Regions from separate parts of the Kitasatospora sp. NPDC056181 genome, predicted to be linked through region 2. Evidence: riboswitches for the same ligand, from Rfam matches in the RefSeq annotation. Region 2 holds a riboswitch; the other holds the start of a gene.
What was found. A riboswitch is a leader RNA that binds a small molecule or an ion and turns the genes downstream of it on or off. The one in region 2 is predicted to bind S-adenosylmethionine.
Positions count from the first base shown of each region.

Region 1: another riboswitch for S-adenosylmethionine. It lies ahead of ACFC1F_RS06585 (aminotransferase class V-fold PLP-dependent enzyme); the one in region 2 lies ahead of thrC (threonine synthase).

Region 1 is NZ_JBHJUK010000009.1:105,039-109,362, reverse strand. It holds gene ACFC1F_RS06595 (hypothetical protein) at 1-234, shown strand, start outside; gene trpD (anthranilate phosphoribosyltransferase) at 407-1,483, shown strand; SAM riboswitch class IV at 1,617-1,734, shown strand; gene ACFC1F_RS06585 (aminotransferase class V-fold PLP-dependent enzyme) at 1,785-3,161, shown strand; gene ACFC1F_RS06580 (Lrp/AsnC ligand binding domain-containing protein) at 3,205-3,486, opposite strand; gene ACFC1F_RS06575 (rhomboid family intramembrane serine protease) at 3,528-4,310, opposite strand.
Region 2 is NZ_JBHJUK010000001.1:229,323-233,646, reverse strand. It holds gene ACFC1F_RS01045 (trehalose-6-phosphate synthase) at 1-242, opposite strand, end outside; gene ACFC1F_RS01040 (glucosyl-3-phosphoglycerate synthase) at 281-1,288, opposite strand; SAM riboswitch class I at 1,450-1,585, shown strand; gene thrC (threonine synthase) at 1,603-2,883, shown strand; gene ACFC1F_RS01030 (ubiquitin-like small modifier protein 1) at 2,926-3,204, shown strand; gene ACFC1F_RS01025 (cold-shock protein) at 3,778-3,981, shown strand; gene groL (chaperonin GroEL) at 4,306-4,324, shown strand, end outside.

The sequences.
Region 1 (4,324 bases), on a different contig from region 2:
GACGGCGAGGCGGTGCCGGCCGGCGGGCTGGGACTCGGACGGCAGCTGAAGGACGAGATCTACGGCTGCCCGCCGGTGCTGGTGCTGATCGGCCGGCCGCAGGACTCCTGGCTGGCCGCCTGGAGCCGGGCCGACGCGGCGATCTCCCGCCCGGTGGACCCGGTGGCGCTGGCCGAGGCCGCCGCCACCCTGCTCCGGGCCCGGCTGGCGAAGCGGGCGCCGGCCACCCGGTAGCGACGGCCGACCCGCCGGCTCCGGCCACCCGTAAGAGGGGTCGCGGCACGGCGCGCATCTCACCAGGAGAGAAGAAGGGTCGCGGCGGGACGGCGGCGTCCCGCCGCTCGATAGGCTGGCTCCAACCCTACGGAGATCCCTTTCCGGGAAGCGACGAGAGCTGGAGTCAGCCATGGTGAACGTGAACCCTGCGAACGGCGGCAAGGACCCCGTGCAGGTGGTCCGCACCTGGCCGGACATCCTGTCCGCACTGCTGCGGGGCGAGGACCTGGCCCAGGCGGACGCCGCCTGGGCGATGGACCGGATCATGAGCGGCGAGGCCTCCCCGGCCCAGGTGGCCGGCTTCATGGTCGCGCTGCGGGCCAAGGGCGAGACGGTCGGCGAGATCGCCGGTCTGGTGGACGCGATGTACGCGCACGCCGAGCCGCTCTCCATCCCCGGCCCGGCGGTGGACGTCGTCGGCACCGGTGGCGACCGCGCCAAGACCGTCAACATCTCGACCATGTCGGCGATCGTCGCGGCGGCGGCCGGCGCCAAGGTGGTCAAGCACGGCAACCGGGCCGCCTCCTCGGCGAGCGGCTCCTCCGACGTGCTGGAGAAGCTGGGCATCGCCCTCGACCTGTCCGCCCGGCGGGTGGCCGAGGTGGCCGAGGAGATCGGGCTCACCTTCTGTTCCGCCGCCATGTTCCACCCGTCGATGCGGCACGCCGCGACGGCCCGGCGCGACCTCGGGGTGCCGACCGCGTTCAACATCCTCGGTCCGCTGACCAACCCCGCCAGAGTGACGGCCCACGCGATCGGCTGCTTCGACACCCGGCTGGCCGGGCTGATCGCCGGGGTGCTGGCCCGGCGCGGCTCCAGCGCGCTGGTCTTCCGCGGCGACGACGGCCTCGACGAGCTGACCATCACCACCACCTCGCGGGTCTGGATCGTGCGCGGCGGCGAGGTCACCGAGACCACCTTCGACCCGCGCGAGCTCGGCATCGAGCTGGTCGGCATCGAGGCGCTGCGCGGAGCGGACCCGGCGTACAACGCGGACGTCGCCCGCCGGCTGCTGGCCGGGGAGCGCGGGCCGGTGCGGGACGCCGTCCTGCTGAACACGGCCGCGGCGCTGGTCGCGCTGGAGCTCACCGACGCGCCGCTCGCCGGGCAGCTGGCGGCGGGCATGGAGCGGGCCGCGGCGGCCGTCGACTCGGGTGCCGCGCTGGAGCTGCTCAAGCGCTGGTCGGAGGCGACCGGCAAGGCCTGACGGGTTGTCGGGGGCCCGCGGGAGGCTGCTCCCGCGGGCCCCTTCGCACGCTTCCGGCACCCGGGAACGACGGTGTCCGGATGGTGGAACCCTGTTTGACCACCCGACGGAACGCGACCTAGAGTCGTGGCCAGGTCATGAGTGACAGCGTCAAGCCCCAGCTTGCTGTCCGGCAACCCTCCGTCCGTGGCGGGGTGCCCTGGGTGAGGACCGGGTCCCGCGGCAATCCGTCCGCGTGACAAGCGCGGACGCCGGCTGACACGCACTCCCGGGGTCCTCTCCCCAGAAGGAGTGCATCCTCATGTCCCTCGCCACCGAGATCTGCGCCCCCCTCGCCGTCCTGGGCCACGACGTCCAGGTCCCGCTCGCCAGCGGCGAGAAGGTCGGCTACGCGGCCCTCGACTACGCCGCCAGCTCTCCGGCGCTCCAGCGGGTCTGGGACGACGTCGCCGCCTACGCCCCCTACTACGGCAGCGTGCACCGCGGTGCCGGCTACCTCTCGCAGCTCTCCACCGACCTGTTCGAGCAGAGCCGCCGCACCGTCGCCGAGTTCCTCGACCTGCGCGAGGGCGACCAGGTGGTCTTCACCCGGGCCACCACCGACTCGCTGAACCTGCTGGCCGGCGCCGTCCCGGCCGGCACCCGGGTCTTCGCCTTCGAGACCGAGCACCACGCCTCGCTGCTGCCCTGGGCGCACGCCGGGCTGGACGTCACCTACCTGCGCGCCCCGCGGTCGCGGGCGGAGGCCGTCGCCGCCCTGGACGCCGCGCTCGCCGGGGCCCCCGAGGGCCCCAGGCTGCTCTGCGTCACGGGTGCCTCCAACGTCACCGGTGAGCTCTGGCCGGTCGCCGAACTGACAGCGACCGCCCACCGCCACGGCGCCCGGGTGGTGCTGGACGCCGCCCAGCTCGCCCCGCACCACCGGGTCTCGGTGCGCGAGCTGGACGTGGACTGGATCGCCTTCTCCGGGCACAAGATCTACGCGCCCTTCGGCGCCGGGGTGCTGGCCGGGCGCGCCGACTGGCTGGACGCGGCCGAGCCGTACCTGGCCGGCGGCGGCGCCACCCGTACGGTGGCCCGGGAGACCGACGGCTCGGTGGCCGTCCAGTGGCACACCGGCCCGGCGCGGCACGAGGCCGGCTCGCCGAACGTGATCGGCGCCTACGCCGTCGCCTCGGCCTGCCGGGCGCTGACCGAGGCCGGCTTCGACGCGCTGGAGGCCCGCGAGCAGCAGCTGATCGCGCGGCTGACGGCCGGCCTGGCGGAGGTCCCGCAGGTCAAGGTGCTGAACCTGTTCGGCGCCGGCTCCGCCCGGGTGGGCGTGCTCTCCTTCGTCGTCCAGGGCTGGAACAGCTCGCACTTCTCGGCCGCGCTCTCCGCCGAGTACGGCATCGGGGTGCGCGACGGCCTGTTCTGCGCGCACCCGCTGGTGCGCACCCTGCTCGGCGAGGAGTCCGGCGTTGCTCCCGGCCCGGTTTCCGCGTGCGGTGCGCCCGAGCCGTCGCTGCCGGGCGAGCGGAGCCTGAACGCGATCCGGGTCAGCTTCGGTGCCGGTACCCCGGACGAGCACATCGAGCGCTTCCTGACCGCCGTCCGCGAGCTGGTCACGGACGGCGCGGCCTGGAACTACCGCAACGAGGGCGGCCGGTGCGTCGTGGACACCCGCCGGGAGGGCTGAGGACCCGTCGGGAGGGGCTGAGCACCCGTCGGCCGGCCGGGCCCTACTCGTCGAGGCCGAGCGCGAAGGCGGCCTCCAGGTCGTGCTGGGAGTAGGTGCGGAAGGCGATCTGGGTCTCGGTGTGGGCCACGCCCGGGACCTTGTTCAGCCGGCCGGGGATCACCTCGGCCAGGTCGTCGTGCCGGCGCACCCGCACCATCGCCACCAGGTCGTAGCCGCCGGTGACCGAGTAGACCTCGCTGACGCCCTCGATGGCCGCGATCGCCTCGGCGATCTCCGGGATGCGGTCGACGCTGGTCTTGACGAGGACGATGGCGGTGATCACTGTTCGCGCTCCTTTGTGAGGTGCGGCCAGGGTATCGGGCGTCAGCCGGGCGGGCGCGGGGGGCGGGTGGCCAGCGTGCAGGCGTAGAGGAAGCCGGCCGAGAAGCCGATCACGTGGACCAGGTAGGCCACGCCCGGCCCGGCCGAGTGCACCGACCACCACTGCAGGGCGAACCAGAGGCCGAGCACCAGCCAGGCCGGGAACCGCAGCGGGAGGAGGAGCAGGAGCGGGACGAGCGTGGTGACCCGGGCGCGCGGGTGCAGCCGCAGGTAGGCGCCGAGGACGGCCGAGATCGCCCCCGAGGCGCCGATCAGCACCCGGGTCGCGTCCGGCGAGTGCGCCTCGGCCAGCGCGAAGCCGTACGTCGCCAGTGAGCCGGCGGCCAGGTAGAAGAGGGCGAAGCGGGCTCGGCCGAACCGTTCCTCGACGGTGGGTCCGAACACGTACAGGAAGAGCAGGTTGCCCAGCAGGTGCAGCCAGCCGGCGTGCAGGAACAGCGCGCTGAGCACGGTGAGCGCCGGGTGCTTGCCGGGGGTCGGGCGGGCCGGGCAGCCGGGCACCGGGTCGGGGGCCTCGGCGAGCTGTCCGGCGGTCAGCGGGCGCCCGGCCAGCAGCTCGGCCGGGACGGCGCCCCAGCGCTGCTCGTACCGCTGCTCCGCGCAGACCCGGTCCTGGCCGCGCCCGTACAGCGGGTTGAGCCCGGCGGCCGGGCCGAGCAGGAACACCAGGGTGTTGAGCGCGATCAGCGCGTAGCAGACGGCCGGGACGGCGGCGGCCGGGCGCTCGCCCGGCGCACCGGTGTGGTCGAGGACCGGGATCGCCATGCGGCCAAGCATCC
Region 2 (4,324 bases):
TCGAGGCGGCCGTCCGGTGCCTCCCGGGCCGCCCGGCGGTCGGCGTCGCCGAGGGCCGCGCAGACCCAGACGGCGTCGGGGTCGTCGATGGCGGAGAGCCCGGAGACCAGGCCTCCGCCGCCGCGCCGGAGGGTCAGCGTGCCGTCGTCCGCGGTGCCGAACGACACCGGTCCCCGGTTGGAGGCCACCAGGACGGGGGCGGTGCCGGTCTGACTCGAACGCTCGGTCGTGAGATCGCCCATGGTTGCTACGTTGCCGGGGGCCCGGGACCGCAAACCCCTCAGTGGCGGCTCACGTACTCGGGGACGGTGTGCATCGGCGGCCGTTCGAGGGCGGTGACCGGGTGGGTGTGGGCGGTGAACGCGCGGGTCAGCGGGTCGCGGGTGAACTGGGTGAGCAGCGGGTGCACCAGGTCGGCGGAGGCCTTGAGCCGGTGCGTGCGGTCGAGCCGTTCCAGCGCCGTCCGGTAGATGGTGGCGGCCATCCGTCCGAGCGCCTGGCCGTCCTGGTGGCGGTGGTGGCGGACGCCGACGTCGACCTGGGCGAGGGCGTCCAGGCCGGCGGTCTCCAGGGCGTCGACCAGCAGGCCGAGTTCGACGCCGTAGCCGGTGGGGAACGGGAGCCGTTCGAGCAGGGAGCGGCGGGCCGCGTACTCGCCGCCCAGGGGCTGGACGAAACCGGCCAGTTCCGGCCAGTGCAGGTTGAGCAGCGGGCGGGCGACCAGCTCGGTGACCCGGCCGCCGCCGGCCGGCACGACGGCCCCGTCGGTTTCGAGCGGGCGGTCGTACATGGCCTTGACCAGCTGGATGTCCGGCTCGGTGAGCAGCGGGCCGACGATGCCGGAGACGAAGGCCGGGTCGAACTCGCGCAGGTCGGCGTCGACGAAGCAGACGATCTCGCCACTGGTGGCCAGCAGCGAGCGCCAGAGCACCTCGCCCTTGCCGGGGGCGGCGGGCAGCCGCGGGAGGATCTCGTCGCGCTGGACCACCCGGGCGCCGGCCTCGGCGGCCACGGCGGCGGTGCGGTCGGCGGAGCCGGAGTCGACCACGACCAGTTCGTCGACCAGCGGCAGGCGTTCCATCAGCTCGCGGCGGATGGTGCGGACGATGTCGCCGACGGTGGCCTCCTCGTCCAGGGCGGGGAGGACGACGCTGACGGTGCCCGCCCGCCCGGCCGCCTGCTTGGCGTCCAGCAGGGTGCGCACCGGACGGTCGGCCGCGCTCCACGACCGGCGGCGCAGCCAGGACGCCGCCTGTGGGAGGAGCTCGGTGGTCGGGTCGGCGGGCACGGGTCTCTCCTCGGCAGGGGGCGGACGGGACGGGCTGGGACGCGTCATCTCGCGTGGCGGACGGTCCCGTTCAGTGTTGGCGCCTTCGGATACAGTCTTCGTACAGCGGTCGGACCTTCGCACGCCGGGGTCGCCGCTGAGCAAGACCAACAACTTCACAGAGCTCATCCAGAGGGACTGAGGGAACGGCCCGTTGACGTCCCGGCAACCTTCTCGCGCGGCTGTCGTCGACAGGCCCCGGCGGGACAGGTGCCAATTCCGGCCTGTGGCGCGTCCGCGTCACGGGGAAGATGAGGAGAGAGGCCTCCGCCATCATGGCTATCGACACCGTCGCACCCGCAACCGTTGACCTCGGCCCCGCCGCCGCCCTGTCCTGTCGCGAGTGCGGTACCCGCTTCCCGCTCGGTCCGAGCTTCGCCTGCCTGGAGTGCTTCGGGCCGCTGGAGATCGCCTACGACTTCGGCAGCGAGGGCGCGGAGGAGCTGCGCAAGCGGATCGAGGCCGGTCCGGCGTCGATCTGGCGTTACGCACCACTGCTGCCCGTCCCGGCGGACGTGGCCGGCAAGCCGAACCTCAACCCCGGCTGGACCCCGCTGGTGAAGGCGGACAACCTGGGCCGCGAGCTCGGGTTCACCGCCCAGCTGCACATCAAGGACGACTCGGGCAACCCGACGCACTCGTTCAAGGACCGCGTGGTCGCCTGTGCGATCGAGGCGGCGCGGGCGTTCGGCTTCACCACGCTCTCCTGCTCCTCGACCGGCAACCTGGCCGGCGCGGTGGGCGCCGCGGCCGCCCGGGCCGGTTTCAAGTCCTGCGTGTTCATCCCGCACGACCTGGAGCAGGGCAAGGTCGTGATGGCCGGTGTCTACGGTGGCGAGCTGGTCGGCATCGAGGGCAACTACGACGACGTGAACCGCTTCTGCTCGGAGCTGATCGGCGACCCGGCCGGCGAGGGCTGGGGCTTCGTCAACGTCAACCTGCGCCCGTACTACGGCGAGGGCTCCAAGACGCTGGCGTACGAGATCTGCGAGCAGCTGGGCTGGCGCCTGCCGGAGCAGATCGTGATCCCGATCGCCTCGGGCTCGCAGCTGACCAAGATCGACAAGGGGCTGCAGGAGCTGATCAGGCTCGGCCTGGTCGAGGACCGGCCGTACCGGATCTTCGGCGCCCAGGCGGAGGGGTGCTCGCCGGTGTCGGCGGCGTTCAAGGCCGGCCACGACGTGATCCGGCCGGTCAAGCCGGACACCATCGCCAAGTCGCTGGCGATCGGCAACCCGGCCGACGGCCCGTACGTGCTGGACATCGCCCGCCGCACCGGCGGCGCCGTCGAGGACGTGACGGACGCCGAGGTGGTGGCCGCGATCAAGCTGCTGGCCCGGACCGAGGGCGTCTTCGCCGAGACCGCGGGCGGGGTGACCGTCGGCGTGCTGAAGAAGCTGGTCGAGACCGGTCAGCTGGACCCGGCGAAGGAGACCGTCGCGATCAACACCGGCGACGGCCTGAAGACGCTGGACGCCGTCTCCGACGCCGGGATGACCGCCGTCATCCGCCCGACGCTGGCCTCGTTCCGCGACGCCGGCCTCGCCTCCGCCTGACTCCCTCCACCCCTGCCGTCACCCCGCCGCAAGGAGACCCCCATGAGCGCCAACGTCCGCATCCCGACCATCCTGCGCACCTACACCGGCGGCGCCGCCGAGGTGGCCGCCGAGGGTGCCACCCTGGGCGAGGTCATCGCCGACCTGGAGAAGAACCACGCCGGGATCGCCGCCCGGGTCCTGGACGACACCGGCAAGCTCCGCCGTTTCGTCAACGTCTACGTCAATGACGACGACGTGCGGTTCGCGGAGGGCCTGGCCACCGAGATCAAGGACGGCGCGAGCGTTTCGATCATTCCCGCGGTGGCCGGGGGCTGCTGAGCCGCGCCATTGCCGGACCGGCCGTCCGCGTGTACGGGAATCCGTACGCGCGGGCGGCCGACGCTTTTCCCGGCGCATTCCGGCGGGAATGTTTCCCGGCCGGTCGGAGTAGAGTGTCGCTGGACCGGGAAGAGGGCTCCCCCTCCCCCTCGCACCGGTCGTCGCCCCTGTAGCGCCCCGTACCGCCGGTGTCCGTCCGGCCGCTGAGACCGGCGCAGGGCCCGCGGCCGTGAATCATGTCAGGCCGATGTCAGAATTCTTGAGGGCATTTGGGTAATTCGTCCGCTATGTCCGGCGCAAAATGCGAGGGTTTCTGACCTTTTGGCCCGTCCTGTCCCTTGACGGGCCGGGGGAATTCCCGGCTGCTGACCCTGTTGCAGAGGGCGTCGATCCGGATACATTCAGCCGCGGTCGACGCAATCGCCCCTTCGCCGGACGCCGTCCGGTGATCCCGGTGGGGATTGTGGCGTGCACGGCTGCGCCCAGGGGGGGTTCCCCGGGCCGGCCTCAACAGACCCGCGCCCGCGACCTGCGGGCGCGTGAAGGGCCAGCACAGCACTAGGGGAGTTCGGAATGGCTCAGGGCACCGTCAAGTGGTTCAACGCGGAGAAGGGCTACGGCTTCATCGCGGTCGACGGTGGTGCGGACGTCTTCGTCCACTACAGCGCGATCCAGATGGACGGCTACCGCACCCTTGAGGAGGGCCAGCGGGTCGAGTTCGAGATCTCTCAGGGGCAGAAGGGCCCGCAGGCGGACATGGTCCGCGCGGCGGTCTGACCTTTCCGGCACCCAGGAGTTCGGCTCGGCCCATCGGCTGGTGCGCCTCTTGCTTCGCGGCGGGCCCGTGCGACACACGTCGTACGGGCCCGCCGCCGTGTCCGGCGGGTGGCCGGTACGGCTCGCGGGTTGCCCGTTGGGCTTGCACTCGACCACCGAGAGTGCTAATCATTGGCGTTAGCACTCACAGCGTGAGAGTGACAGCGGACCGGGTCGGTGAGGCCCCCGGGAGCGGTAGGGGAAAGGACCCCCGCACACCAGGGCCGTCCGTCGCGGGCACCCCTTGGTCCGAGCAGTCGACCGTGTCCCGGAGGACCACTTCTGATGGCCAAGATCATCGCCT